DNA from 4 places in the Paenibacillus sp. FW126-R14 genome. Region 3 is predicted to be linked to each of the others. Evidence: predicted binding sites of a transcription regulator. Region 3 holds the regulator's gene; each other region holds the start of a gene.
What was found. The regulator Rex, encoded in region 3, represses fermentation and respiration genes when NADH is low (regulators of the CRP and FNR family bind a similar motif). The targets are predictions, from matches to a motif close to TTGTGAAATATTTCACAA.
Positions count from the first base shown of each region.

Region 1: a site for Rex is predicted at 1,822-1,839, ahead of AC3WRW_RS17305 (nitrate/nitrite transporter). Genes of this name have one in related genera too.
Region 2: a site for Rex is predicted at 2,824-2,841, ahead of AC3WRW_RS15885 (helical membrane plugin domain-containing protein). Genes of this name have one in related genera too.
Region 4: a site for Rex is predicted at 2,116-2,133, ahead of AC3WRW_RS18710 (cytochrome ubiquinol oxidase subunit I). Genes of this name have one in related genera too.

Region 1 covers NZ_JBYTBS010000025.1:80,768-84,464, reverse strand. Annotated here, with positions in the region: gene nirB (nitrite reductase large subunit NirB) at 1-537, opposite strand, end outside; gene AC3WRW_RS17305 (nitrate/nitrite transporter) at 564-1,805, opposite strand; gene AC3WRW_RS17300 (ANTAR domain-containing response regulator) at 2,267-2,917, shown strand; gene AC3WRW_RS17295 (anthranilate phosphoribosyltransferase) at 2,914-3,697, shown strand, end outside.
Region 2 covers NZ_JBYTBS010000022.1:68,142-71,838, reverse strand. Annotated here, with positions in the region: gene AC3WRW_RS15905 (NAD(P)/FAD-dependent oxidoreductase) at 1-24, shown strand, start outside; gene AC3WRW_RS15900 (MarR family winged helix-turn-helix transcriptional regulator) at 32-451, opposite strand; gene AC3WRW_RS15895 (CBS domain-containing protein) at 589-1,044, shown strand; gene AC3WRW_RS15890 (NAD(P)/FAD-dependent oxidoreductase) at 1,110-2,291, opposite strand; gene AC3WRW_RS15885 (helical membrane plugin domain-containing protein) at 2,313-2,744, opposite strand; gene AC3WRW_RS15880 (Na+/H+ antiporter) at 3,075-3,697, shown strand, end outside.
Region 3 covers NZ_JBYTBS010000001.1:294,590-298,286, reverse strand. Annotated here, with positions in the region: gene AC3WRW_RS01140 (amidohydrolase) at 1-140, opposite strand, end outside; gene AC3WRW_RS01135 (DUF47 domain-containing protein) at 385-1,011, shown strand; gene AC3WRW_RS01130 (inorganic phosphate transporter) at 1,076-2,077, shown strand; gene AC3WRW_RS01125 (redox-sensing transcriptional repressor Rex) at 2,146-2,766, opposite strand; gene dinG (ATP-dependent DNA helicase DinG) at 2,763-3,697, opposite strand, start outside.
Region 4 covers NZ_JBYTBS010000029.1:70,262-73,958, forward strand. Annotated here, with positions in the region: gene AC3WRW_RS18690 (copper resistance CopC family protein) at 1-87, opposite strand, end outside; gene AC3WRW_RS18695 (M56 family metallopeptidase) at 257-1,123, opposite strand; gene AC3WRW_RS18700 (BlaI/MecI/CopY family transcriptional regulator) at 1,101-1,553, opposite strand; gene AC3WRW_RS18705 (ArsR/SmtB family transcription factor) at 1,569-1,946, opposite strand; gene AC3WRW_RS18710 (cytochrome ubiquinol oxidase subunit I) at 2,315-3,664, shown strand; gene AC3WRW_RS18715 (cytochrome d ubiquinol oxidase subunit II) at 3,661-3,697, shown strand, end outside.

The sequences.
Region 1 (3,697 bases), on a different contig from region 3:
GTCGCCGATATGCACAACATCCACATTCATTCCTAAGTTCAAGAAGCCTCTCGCCGCTTCCAATCCGAGCAAGCCGCCGCCGATGACGATTGCTTTTTTATATTTTTTTGCCGATTCAATCATGATTTCACAATCGCGGATGGTCCGGTAGGCCATAACCCCCTCTTTATCTGCGCCAGGCAGCGGAATCATAAAAGGATTGGACCCTGTTGCCAAAATCAATTTATCGTAGGAAACCGTTACTCCTTTATCGCTTGTTACGGTTTGAGCCGCCGTATCGATTTCCGTTACCGTTTGGTTGGTATAGAGCGTAATCTTATTGTTTGCGTACCATTCATAAGGATGGATGACGATATCCTCGACTTTGGAATCTCCCGAAAGTACGTAGGATAGCAAAATCCGGTTATAATTCGGATGAGGCTCTGTGCCAAAAATAATTACTTCATATTTATCAGGAGCAAGTTTCAGCAAGTGTTCAACCGCATTAACACCCGCCATCCCGTTTCCGACTAAAACCAGCTTTTCTTTTTGCGTCATAGTCTCATCTTCCTCTCTACATGTAGCTACGCATGAACACTGTCCATACCCGTCGGGGTCATTTTCACTTTGCCGCCCTCGCCAATCCAGCTGCGCTTCCACTCCCTCTGGACAATCGCGATCAAGATGATGCAGCATGCCGCAATCGCACTCAAAATGAGAAAGCCCGGCGAGAAAGAACCTGTCGCTAACTTCACATTCCCCAAAATTTTAGGCAAAAAATAACCGCCCAGTCCGCCTGCTGCGCCAACAATTCCAGTTACAACGCCGATTTCCGCTTTAAACCGCTGCGGCACCAACTGGAACACCGAACCATTGCCCATGCCAAAAGCCATCATGGCCACAAATAACAAGACCGTTGTCACAGGCAGTGCCGGAAGCGTAGAAATTCCCGCCATCATCAAGACGACAACCCCATATAGCCCCATCAGCATCCGAATGCCGCCGACTTTATCGGCCAGCCAACCGCCTACCGGACGGAAGAAGCTTCCGCCTATCACGCACAGGGTTGTAAAATCGGCTGCGCGAACCGGCGAGAGACCGTACTGCGTATTGAAGAAAATGGTTAAATAGGTCGACATCCCGACGAAACCGCCAAACGTTACGCTATATAAAATACAGAACAACCAAGAGTCCTTTTGTTTCAAAACTTTGCCGTATTCGGCAATTGTTTTGGGCGCCGGTTTATTCGGGCTGTCTTTGGCCAATAGACTGAAGATAACCAAAGTCGCGGCAATCGGAATCATCGCAATACCGAAAACAACGTGCCAATCGCCATAATGCTGGGCCAGCCGGTTAGCAAAGAGCGTTGCGAAGATCGTTCCGCTGTTCCCCGCTCCGGCGATTCCCATCGCGAGGCCCTGATACTGCGGCGGATACCAAGAGCTTGCAAGCGGTAGTGCGGCGGCAAAGCTTGCACCGGCAATACCGAGCATCAACGCCACGAAGTACATATCGCCCATGGTGTCGGCAAACTGCCATCCCCAGAATAAAGGAACCAAGGTTAGCGACAATCCGATTTGTCCGGTAAGCTTAGGACCGATCTTATCGGTCAGAACGCCAAGCACAAGCCGCAGCACCGCTCCGCCTAAAGTAGGCAGGGCAACAAGGTTCGCTTTTTCGGCGGCATTTAGCTGGAAATCATTAGCCAGAATGACCGCCAGCGGTCCTAGCAGCACCCAAACCATGAAGCTCATGTCAAAATACAAAAATGAACTGAACAATGACCCTTTGTGTCCGACTTGCAAAAAACTTTTCCGATCAACCATGATCTTTCCTCTCCCTTTGTGAGGCTTTTCGCCTTCTTTTTTTTCCTGCCCAAACTTGCATTAGCGTCTATACTACCATGGAAAAAGGCCGACAAACATACCCATTCCTGCATTGGGATGTTATCGGCCTCTTCGCCACTGCTGCCACATCTTCGTGAACAGCATGTTAAATACGACTAAGTAAACGTAAAAAGCCTATCCGGTTACGAATTTGTAAGAGGATAGGCGCCATTGCCTTCGTTTGTGGCACATCATTGTGCCGATTTCTAGTTTGATTATAGTACGGCTTCGAGTTCGTGTCAATAAAAATGACACAAAATATTTTCGAGCGACTGTCCCCCCTACTATATCGACAAAAAACATATGCATATGCTATAGTTGTGCCGTATAATCATTCATCCAACCAAGAAACCTCACATAAAGTTGCCATAAGGTAAAAGCTTAACGATGGAGGTATACCCATGTTGCAATCATTTTTACTGATCGATGAGTTAAAGCAAATTCGCTCAGCTGCTACCTCCTCGTCATCTGCAAGTGAGATGAGCTATTCAAATCGTGCCCCCGGACCTTTTCCTGACGAGGTGTTGAAAGATTTGGGCTTTCGCATCTATGCGGCATCTACGGTTAAAGAAATTTCCTTTCTCATTCCTAAGGCCGATGCTGTATTATTAAGTGTAAACCCGGGCCAAGTGGAGACATGGCGCACGCGTGTGCTGGCTCAGCGCAGCCTCCCCCTCTTTTGGTGGTGCGATATGCACACTTTTCCTTCTAACGAGTGCAAAATAGATGCAGGTATAGATGGTTTAATCGGTTCAACGATGAGTCCGCTTGACATTCACTGCGCGCTGCTTCTGGGCGTGAATCACTATTTCAGGCGCACAGAGTGGCAGCAGGAACGCGAGCAGCTCCTCTCCAAGCTGGAGGAACGCAAATGGGTCGATCAAGCCAAGCGGATCTTATGCGAGATTAAAGGCATTTCCGAAGCGGAAGCCTACGATTTTTTGCGAAAACAAGCCATGAATGAGCGCAAACGCATGGCAGATGTCGCTACCTCCATCGTCAAGGTGTATCAAATACTACAAGATCAGAATCAAGGAGGCCGGAAACGATGATATCTTTACTAAAAGAAGTTGGCCGCGGCAAACGCGGTGCGAGAGATCTTTCGTATGAAGAGGCTTCCCAAGCAGCCGAGCTCATACTGACAGGCGGCGCTACACAGGCTCAAATGGGAGCGTTTCTAGTAGCCGAACGAATCAAAATGGAATCGCCGGATGAGATTAAAGCCTTCATCGACGCGCTGCGTAAACGCACCGTTTCTTATCCGGTTCCCGGCAGCATGGACTGCGCCGGACCTTACGACGGACGCTCGCGTACGTTCATCGCGACTTTGCCGACCGCCTTCGTGCTTGCGGCTTGCGGTCTTCCAACTGCGCTGCACGGCAGCCCGAGCATGCCTCCCAAATGGGGCATCACGTTGACGGACGTGCTGGATGCTCTTGGCGTGCCCGCGCTCACGACATCGCGCGAAGCGCTGATTTCCGCTGCGGCACGAACAGGCTTCCTGTTCACGCCGACGGAAAGCTGGTGCCCTCCGCTCGGAGAACTGCGCGAGCTCCGCATGGAGCTGGGCCTGCGGACCGTATTTAACACCGCCGAGAAGCTGCTTCGTTTCACGGAAGCCCCTTTCATGGCTGTCGGCGTGTTTCATGGCACGGTATTCGAGAAAATTACGAATTTGCTGATCGAACTGGGCATCACGCGTGGTATCGTCGTGCAGGGGATGGAAGGCTCGGAAGACCTTTCCGTCGACAAACGCACGCGGACTTACGTCATTCAAGAAGGCTCCAGCGAACTATTCATTGTAGATCCTGAGATTTATGAATTGATGGTTG
Region 2 (3,697 bases), on a different contig from region 3:
AATCTCACAGGTGAAACTGAGTAATCGATCTTTAAAAAGTCCGATTAAATTTGCTAAGGAGCTCTCCAAATTTTTGTTGGTCATCCAAAGACCATTCCTGGAGCAGCTCCATAACAAGTTCGAATCGGACTTGCTTGTTAGAAGCGAGTTCCTTGGCGCCGAATTCGGTAATTTGCAAAGAGTAAGCGCGTCCATCTTGAGGATCCGGAATCCGATAGACGTAACCTTTCTGCTCTAATGCGGCGGTTTGACGGCTGATCGTCGACATATCCAGTTGAAACTCTTCAGCCAAAGCTTTCACACCAGCAGATCCATGAGAGGAGATTTGATGGAGCAGAAGATAAGCGGAACGATCCAGATTACCGATTTTTTTATTCGTTGTGGCAGCCAAGAATCGACGCATAAGTATGGTTAGTTCGAGTTCAATCGTTTCGGCAGGATGAATTGTCATAAGTTACCTCATCTTAGTTCTTAGTCTTTATGGATGGGGAATTGAACTTCACGGTGTATAGTTGTATAATACAAATATATAGTTGCATTATACATCTAGTTAAATCCAAAGGCAATTCATATTGGAGGGGAACGGTCATGAAAGCCAAAGAAATCATGGTCCGCCAAGTTTACAAAGTGAAGGAAGATGACCCTGTCCGCAGTGTGATTGAGAAATTTATTAAGTACCGAATCAGCGGGCTTCCCGTCGTTAACGATCGGAATGAGGTAACCGCTTACATTAGCGATGGAGATATTATGCGCTATATCGGCAAGCATGATGACCATGTCTTCGGTTCTTATATTTACACGGCTGTGATCAAAGGAGACAGCGAAGAATTCCACGAAAGAGTTCAAAATCTGCTCCCGATGAATGTCATGAAAATCGCCCAAAAGAAAGTGATTGCTGTCGACGCCGAAGAGGATATCGAGCAAATTGCTGCCATATTGGGTAAAAAACGAATAAAAAAACTGCCTGTCCTGCACCGCGGCGTATTAGCGGGCATTATCAGCAGGGGGGACGTTATTCGCCATTCTTTCCAGTCTTTTTTATAATAGGAAACGAAATAAAAGGATGCCGAATAGCCGGAAGAGGCTAAGGGACATCCTTTTTTTAATGCTTAGTAAGCAAGAGCGAACAAACCGTGAATATGGGACAAGTAGCGAACATTGCTCGCTTCTTTCATCAGGGAAGCAGGCAAGCCTTTCAACTGCGTGCTGTTTCCGCCAATTGTGCCGATTCCGTCTTTACGGCCTAAGCTTCCAAGCGTTCCGGAGAATACAGGGGTGAATTTGTCCATAGCGCCACCCTTGATGAGAACGGAGAGATTGTAACCAACCGTTTCACCCATCTGCCAAGCAAGTTGAGCAGTAGGAGGGTACGGTCTTTCACTGCCTTCAGGGAACACTACCGCGCAGTCGCCTGCCAGGAAGACATCCGCGTGGGAAGTGGATTGAAGCGTCGATGTGACAGTAGCACGGCCGCGGTCTTCTGCGATTCCACAGCTGCCGACAACCGGGTTGCCTTTCACGCCGCCAGTCCAAATGATCGTATTCGACTCGATGGTTTGTCCGCTTTTCAGGGAAACCGTGTTTTTAGTCGCTTCCGTAATTGCTACGCCAGTTAGGAACGTAACGCCGCGTTTTTCAAGGCTGGTTACCGCGCGCTCGATCAGCACTTTAGGGAATACAGGAAGAATGGCTGGGCCAGCTTCCACGCAATAGATGGAGATATCGCTGAAATCGATGCCTTTGCTGCGGCAAACTTCCGGCAGTTTATCCGCGAACTCGCCAACAAGCTCAACGCCAGTCAGACCGCCACCGCCAACGACGATGGTTGCATCAGCTTTGTTGCCGGAAGCTTTATAAGCATCCAGACGAGCTTCAACATGCTCACGAATACGGTTAGCATCCGCAGCGGATTTAAGCACCATGCTGTTCTCTTCCAGCCCTGGAATGCCGAAGTAGTTCGTTTCGCTACCTAGAGCAACGACAAGTGCATCGTAAGTATGTACAGCGCCGCTGCTTGTAACGACTTGCTTATCATTTGGTTTAATTTCTTTAATCGTATCTACAACGATATTGACATGTTTGTCGCCAAGCAGTTTTTGCAGTGGAAGCGCAACAGCTTGCTCTTTAATCGTGCCGCCGGCAAGACGGTGCAGTTCCGTAATAATTTGATGTGTTGGAAAGCGGTTGATGATTGTTATGTTTGCTTCTGAAGCCGTCAAATGTTTACGAGCTGTCAGTGCGGTCAAAAGGCCGCCGTAACCGCCGCCAAGAATAAGTATTTGTTTAGCCATCGTTATCATCCCTAGTCCGTATTAATTTTTACGTTCAGATAGTACGTTCAAGAATGCTTGTGCAAAACGAAGAGTTTTCTGCACTTCAGGATCTTTCAGCATTTTTAGTATACCGAAGAGACCGATTGTTGATCCTGCTTCAGCCTGGGAGCGCTCACCGGCTTCAATAGCCGCGGACGCAATGTCTTTCGCTTTCTCTTGCACAGGCTTAACAAATTCGCCAATACCTTGGGCAAAATCGTTAATCAATACTTTGTCCGTTGCTACGCTTTGTGCAAAATCATACGCTTTGGTTAGCACAGTAACCATTTCCGCCAATTTAGGCAGGTTGTCGACCAGTACAGTCAGAGATTGTTGCACCTCAGGCTTCAGCAATTGGTCAAGTACGTCTAACGATTTTGGTTCCGCAGCGGCCGTAGCAGCTACTTCTTGAAGAGCAGATGTTTGTGACATGTGAAAATCCTCCTTTGCGTTGAAAAAAAATCGGGTACTGTCACAATGTGTACGGGTGAAACAGATGTTTCCCAAATGGTTGTAACATTTTTCACAAATGAAAATGCCAATCAACATCGACACAATTGGATTTAAACCGTATTTAGATATTTTACACCGTTTGCCAGCAAAATTATATTTGAAAATATTTCAAATTCGTGAACATTCGTAAAATTGGGGAAAATACTTCTGTCGGGAAGGAGGGTTTCCGGGAAGGATTCTTTAGAAAAATATTGAAATACTAAAAGCAATTTGTCGCAATTTATCGTAATGGGGAAGGAGCGTTACCGTTTGAACGTTTTTATTATCATTCTCATGCTGCTGGTTCTGATTGGCGTGTCCAATGTCGTGAACCGCTATGTTCCGTTCATACCCGTACCACTAATCCAGATTGCTTTAGGAGCAATTCTGGTGATCGTACCGTTAGGTGTTCACCTGCACCTGGAACCGGAATTGTTCTTCATTCTGTTCATTGCCCCGCTGTTGTATAACGATGGCAAGCATACGCCGCGTGACGAGCTATGGAGACTGCGTGCTCCGATTCTGCTGTTAGCTGTCGGTCTTGTTTTCATCACCGTATGCGTCGTGGGGTATGTGACCCACTGGCTGATTCCTTCCATCCCGCTAGCAGCAGCTTTCGGGTTGGCGGCCATCCTGTCTCCGACGGATGCCGTAGCGGTAAGCGCCTTAGCCGGGCGCATTCATTTGCCTAAAAGCTTGAAGCGTCTGCTCGAAGGGGAAGCTTTAATGAACGACGCATCAGGTCTTGTCGCGTTCAAGTTCGCCATTGCCGCGGCAGTCACGGGTGTTTTTTCGTTGCCGAAAGCAAGTCTCAGCTTTCTTGTCATTTCCATTGGCGGGTTGCTGGTCGGAGCCATCGTAGCTTTTCTCATTATCGTCATTCGCCATCTGCT
Region 3 (3,697 bases):
TCGTAGTTTTCCTTTGGCTCTGGCATTTGTTCGCCGATATATGTAATAAGATCGCCTTCTATAACCATAGAGCCTTTAATCCATGATTTTCCTTCAATAGTAGAAATAAAATGGCCATTCGTAATTAATGTTTTTTTCATACTAAAATACCCTCTCTATGCTCATTCTAAGTTAAATGCCGCTTAATAAACTTTACATCTTCAGGCTTGTAAAATCAAGGAAGCATCCAATGTTAAGAAATTGTAAAATGTCACGGAATTTTGGTTGCTTTCGGTCCAATTATTATGATATTTTTAATTTCGTGAGTTTTTTCTACAAATTGGTCCAATTCTCTCGAAAATTCGATCAAAATCTTGTACATATAGTAAAAACTAGGAGGCTATTATGACCACATTATTCACAAAAAAAAATGAAGTCGATTTCTTGCAGCTGCTTATCCGCGCAGCAGAGAACGCACTTCAAACCGCTCAGCTGTTTCGCACGGCGATGATGGGTGACAAACCGCCAGTAGACTACATTAAATCGATCCACGATTTAGAACATGCCGGCGACTCCATTACCCACGAAATTTTCAAAGGGTTGAATAAAGTTTTCATTACGCCGATCGATCGCGAGGACATCATGATTCTTGCCTCCAAAGTGGATGATGTCACGGATGGAATCGAAGCCACCATTGCCCGTTTTGACTATTTAAACGTCTCCCACACAGATACGTACATGAGAGAATTCTCGGCTGTCATTGTCGATTCGTGCCAACATATGCTGGACGCGTTCAAACTGCTCGCGAAGAAAAAATATATGCAAATTCCCGAGCACACCGTTGCAATTAACTCCCTCGAAAATGATGGCGACCGCTTGATGCGCGAAGGAATCCGCCAAATTTTCATCACTCGCAAAGACCCCTACGAGGACTTCAAACTGAAAGAAATCTACGAGCGCTTGGAAGAAACAACAGACGCTTGCGAAGACGTAGCCAATATCCTAGACAGCGTTGTACTTCGTTATTCATAGGGCTGTGCGGTTCATGCGCACGAGAAAGATTGTTTTTTGAGTGGAAAGCTCTTAGGAGGAAATCATGTTAACTTATTTGATCATAATTGTTGTACTAGCCTTGCTCTTTGATTTCATTAATGGATTTCACGATACAGCCAATGCCATTGCGACTTCGATTTCTACGCGCGCTCTTAGCCCGCGGGTAGCCATTGCGATGGCAGCCACTCTTAATTTTGTCGGGGCGATGGTGTCCTCGAAAGTTGCCAAAACCGTGGGAGGTAGCATTGCCAACCCGGCTAAAATTGAGAACGGCGTTGAAATCGTGATCGCCGCCCTGCTGGCAGCCATTATTTGGAACTTGCTAACATGGTATCTGGCCATTCCTTCTTCCTCCTCTCATACACTGCTCGGCGCTCTCGCCGGTGCGGTTATCGCCGGAGCCGGCGTGAACGCAGTGAACTGGAGCGGCTTCACGCAAATCATTATCATTTTGATTCTGTCACCGATCATTGCTTTCGCACTCGGTTACGTCATTATGTTTTTGATCAAGTACATCGTCATTTGGTCAGGAAATAAATCGAGATCGAAGCTTAACCGCGTTTTCAGAACATTGCAGATCATCTCTGCCGGACTGCTTTCTTACTCGCACGGCGGTAATGACGCACAGAAAGCAATGGGAATTATCGTGTTTGGTCTGGTAGCAGCCGGTGTGCAAACGGATCTGAACGTGCCGCTTTGGGTAAAAATTTCCGCTGCCTTGGCAATGGGACTTGGAACCTCGATCGGCGGATGGAAAATCATTAAAACCGTTTCCGGAAAAATCGTAAAAATCGAACCGATTAACGGTTTCGCATCCGATCTGACATCGTCGCTCGTCATTCAATTCTCGACTCATATCGGTAAACCTTTATCAACAACGCACGTTATCTCCTCCTCGATTATCGGGACAGGCAGTGTCATGCGCTTCCATGAAGTACAATGGGGTACCGTAAGCCGCATGCTGATTACTTGGGTCATTACGATTCCGATCTCTATCGCGCTTGCATATACGCTATACTTCCTTATCTTCAGACTTATTTTCTAAAAAAGAAAGAGGGTTTTCCCAGTCATTTTCATGACTTGCGGGAAACCCTCTTTGTGCATACATGGGCATTAATCCAAATAATAAGCTAAACTTTGAAGCTCCGTTGTAAAGTCTGCATAGTGTACGCGAACTTCAGACGGAACCTTGATGATGACAGGCGCGAAATTCAGAATAGCCTCAATGCCGCAATCTACGAACTGATTGGCCACATTTTGAGCTTCGTCCGCAGGTACCGTAATGATGCCGATCCGCACGCCCAGCTCCGATAAGACAACTTTCATCCCGCTCATGGGTTGAACCGTCAAATTATTGATGGTCTCTCCCGTTTTACTCGGCATAGCATCAAAAACAGCGACAATCTTCATATCGTTTCGCAAATACGTATTATAATTGCATAACGCGCGGCCAAGATTGCCCGCTCCGACAAGAGCAACTTGAATATGCCGGTCCAACTTCAGAATCTGTCTGATCTTCTCGATCAAATAGGCGATATCATAGCCGATGCCTTTCTTCCCGAACTCCCCGAAATAGGCCAAATCCTTCCGAATCTGCGCAGGATTCAGATCAAGCTTTTGACCCAAATCCTGCGAAGACACCGTTGCGACATTTTTCATAGCAAGCTCATTTAGAAAACGTAGATAAATGGGCAGCCTGCGAACAACAGCCTCCGATATTTTTTGTGATTTCATTTCTGAGCCTCCCCCATCCACTGCTCAATCCTTGGCAGCATTTGTTCCGTTTTCATATGCTCGATTTTGGGCCCGGGCAGCGAATAGAGGAAATGCTTACCGTAGAAGGTTTCAATCACGCGCGTATCGTAAATGATCACAATGCCTTTATCCGAAGCGCGTCGGACTAACCGGCCAAAGCCTTGTTTAAAGCGAATGACCGCCTGCGGCACCGAAAATTTCATAAACGGGTTTTCGTTGCGTTTTTTAATATTTTCACATTTGGCCTCGACGAGCGGATGATTCGGCGGTTGGAACGGCAAGCGGATAATCGCCAGACAGCTTAGCGCATCACCTGGAATGTCTACCCCTTCCCAGAATGAGCTCGTGCCCAGCAGGACGCACATTTTGTTGTCCTGGAACATGCGGGTCAGCTTGCTGCGGTTGCCGCTGTCTACGCCTTGACCGAGAACCGTGATGCCGTACGGCTTCAAGTAATCCTTCATGCCGGCATAAATCTGCTTAAGCATCCGGTTCGAGGTAAACAAAATGAGCATCCGGCCTTTGGTCACGATGGCCACATCGCTGAGCGACTCTATCAGCGATGCGATGAAGACGGGATCGCCCGCGCCTTTAATCGTAGGGAAATCCCGAGGGATGACCACCAGGGCTTGCTCCCGGTAGTTGAACGGAGAAGGCAGCTGGACCGTTTTGAGCTTGCCGCTCTCTTCGTCCTCCGGGATAACCAGCCCCAATTGATCAGCGGAATACTGGAACGATTTGTTCACGGACAAAGTCGCTGAGGTCATGATGATGCTGTCTTTGGTCTCGAAGAAATGCTGCTGAAGCAAGCCGCTCACATCGGTTGGTACCGAGATGAGCTGCAGCGATTTCGCTTTGGCGTAGGTCCCCGCTTCCATCCAGTACACATAGCCTTCATCCGCCCTCATCA
Region 4 (3,697 bases), on a different contig from region 3:
CAGAAACTTCGTTAGACAGAACAACAGAACGATAGTAATAATTGCTATTTTCGCAGATAGCTTATTTGCTTGAAGATTGATTAACATATTGTTTCCTCCGGTTATTCTACAATTTTTTCATAAAATACTACGCATCATAGTTTTAAATGTAGAGTATCCATATCTCACTGTCAACACCATACATGAATATGTACTAATATGTTCACTTTTAGAAATCAAAAAAAGGCAATAAAAAAACGCGGATCATCTCCACGCTTTAAATACAACTTATGATAACAATTGATGTGAAAAGACCCCCGACCATAACTGATAACCAGAGAGCCCTCATTGAAAAAGATACAACTTGCAGATTCTCTTGCAGATCTAAGATCTGTTTCAAACGATAATTTATTGCCGTTTTCGCAAAATCAGCCGCTGCAACTAGCTTCCTTGTTTTGCTATATTCTGAATGATGAATCAGCTTAACAATGGCGGATGCCAGAAAGGTTTTATTTCTCATCTGTTCTATCGCATAGCGGTCGGCCAGAAGCTCAATCCAAATTGAGTAATACAACGATAATCCTTTCAGTATTGGGATATACACCATCCCTTGAGCTAAGCGTCTCAAAGCCCATTTCTTCAACGGATGACCGTGGCGTACATGATAAGCTTCATGCAGAATAACGGCTTTCATTTCATTTTCAGAGAGTGATTCCAGTAAACGGGTTGAAATAACAATCCGCGGCTTCAAAACGCCGGAAGTCAAAGCAAATGGTTCCCTATCAACAACCACCAGAATAGGAATGCCAACATCGTTGTACTTCCGGTTCAATTTTAAAGTGAGAGTTCGTTCTGTTTGCTGCTTGATAAACGCATTCCATCTAAGATGGTGATACATATCCTTTATTACAAAGAAAAGCAGTGTTACGACCGTATATAAGAAAACGATAGTTAACAACGACTCCCCAACGGAGTGTCTGAAACGGAAATCGTGCCAGAAACCCAACATCATATGTGTAATACTGGGTATCCAGCTAATATCCATCAGTTGATGATATAGCGCATACATCAATAAGATAAATAAAGCCGATGTAATGAATACATATACAGCGAATGCAAGATTAGCTTGATTTATTGTTTTCATCACTGTTCCTCATCTTAGCCTCTTGAAGCATATGTTCCACTTTCTTCAGAAGGTCAGGGTCTATTTCTTCCATAACATCGATCAGATGGGCAGCGACGACCTCCCCAAAATCCTTGATGAGCCCTTCTGTAACATTTCTGGTTTGTTCCACAATAAAATCTTCCCTGGAAGCTGCAACCTTAAATTGAGCGAGTTTATTACGCCCTCGCCCTAAAGCTTGCTTCACCAAGATGCCTTTTTCAGATAATCGGTTTAATACGGTCATGATTGTCGTTACCGAGTAGTCATGCTCTGATTTCAAGCTTTCCCGAAGCTGCTGAACATTTACCCAATCGCCAGAATCCCACATTAATTCCATAATCAAAGTCTCAAGTGAGCCCAAAAATCGGTTCAATCCCTCTTCTTGTATACGATAACTCATTTTTTTCATATAGCTAATTCCCCTTTAGCTGTGCTTCACATGTTGAAGCATTTGCACAAAAATCTGCTCAATATGCTCATCATCCAGGGAGTAATATACGGTCTTACCAACTTTACGCCGTTTGACGATTCGCAAATTGCGTAAATATCTTAATTGATGAGAAATCGCGGATTGGCCCATTCCTAATACTTGTACGATATCATGAACACATAACTCTTTATTTAGCAAAGTGTGAATAATTTTTAGTCTTGTGGGATCCCCAAGTGCTTTAAACACCTCAGCTAATCCACCGACAATTTGGTCTGTTATCAGTTGTTCTTTCAACACGTCAATATCTGAAGTTCCATGACAAGCGTCGTCACATTGATCTTGTGTGGTTTTTGATAAGATCTCTTCCATCATACCTTCTCGCTTTCTGATGATAAAACTTACGATTTACTTTTCATTATAACAGAAATCCGTTTATTTTTCTGCTCTAAGGAAGGTTCAAATAATATACAAAATTATTTCACAATGTTCAATTTTCCGTTTTTAAAGTTGTAATACTTTGTTCAATCAGAATTCACAGATAACGTGAAAAAAATCACAAGTCTTAAATTACACTATTTCCATATCCGAATAAATTAATCAGTAGGTGATACGACTTGGATCCATTCCGAAAACATGAAAGGCGACTGATGTACCTTATGTTCAGTGTAGCGTTAGTCATGTTAGTCTCATTTATTCGCAAATTCCTTTAATCATTAAAAATTGAAAGGTGATGAACCACTGTGCCTACCTACGATCCCGTATTTTATAGCCGGTTGCTTACCGAGACCACGTTGGCGTTTCATATCATTTTCGCAACAATCGGCGTTGGTGTTCCTGTCATGATTATGTTGGCTGAGCTAGCCGGCATTAAGCGCAAAGATCCTTACTATACGTTGTTGGCACGAAGATGGGCTCGAGGATTCGTTATCACCGTAGCTATTGGCGTAGTTACCGGTACAGCAATCGGCCTTCAACTCAGTCTCTTATGGCCTGCGTTTATGGAAATTGCCGGACAAGCTATTGCGCTTCCCTTGTTCTTAGAAACCTTTGCCTTTTTCATTGAAGCTATATTCCTGGGCATTTACCTGTATACATGGGAACGTTTAAAACCAATGCACCATCTCTTATTACTCGTTCCTGTCGTAATCGGCTCCTCAGCTTCAGCTTTCTTTATTACTACAGTAAATGCATTTATGAACACCCCTCAAGGATTCTCACTGAAAGATGGGGTAATTACTAATGTGCAGCCTATACTAGCTATGTTTAATCCTTCTATGCCGACCAAAGTTGCACATGTGCTCTCCTCTGCTTACATGACCAGCGCATTTATTTTGGCAGCTATTGCAGCCTATTCCCTTCTCAGGAAAAAGGGAGACGTCTCATACGCCAAGAAGGCTTTAAAATTGACCATAACCGCCGGTCTTGTTTTCGCCATTGCTACAGCCCTTATCGGTGATTTATCAGCCAAATTTCTAGCTAAAAATCAACCTGAAAAACTCGCAGCAGCAGAGTGGCATTTTGAAACGACAGCAAATGCGCCGCTCATTTTAGGTGGTGTTCTGACTGATAATAATGAAATTAAATATGCTTTGAAAATTCCATATGCACTTAGTATTTTAGCGGGGGGAACTCCCGGGTCGGAAGTAAAAGGCCTTAATGAAGTCCCACCTGATCTTCGTCCACCCTTATATGTTCATTATTTTTTTGATGCTATGGTCGCTATTGGGATGTTCGCGATTGTAGTTGCGATTTTGCATCTATGGTATGCACGAAAAAAATCACTTAAGCCTTACCCAAGATGGCTTCTCGCTTTTATCGTGATTTGCGGACCTCTTTCCATGCTTGGTATTCAATGCGGGTGGTTTTATGCGGAAGTGGGTCGTCAGCCATGGATTTTACGAGGGTATCTGAAAGTGGCAGATGCCGCTACTACATCTCAACACGTGGATACCATGCTGCTACTTTTTTGTTTACTTTATCTCGTATTAGCACTTACAGCGGTCAAAGTGTTATCCAAGCTCTTTAGAAAAAACGATGTTGCAGACGAATTGACAGCACTCGGGATTGTCGGAGGGAGGATCAAGAAATGAGCCTTGAACTCATTGGGATAACGGTTTTATGGA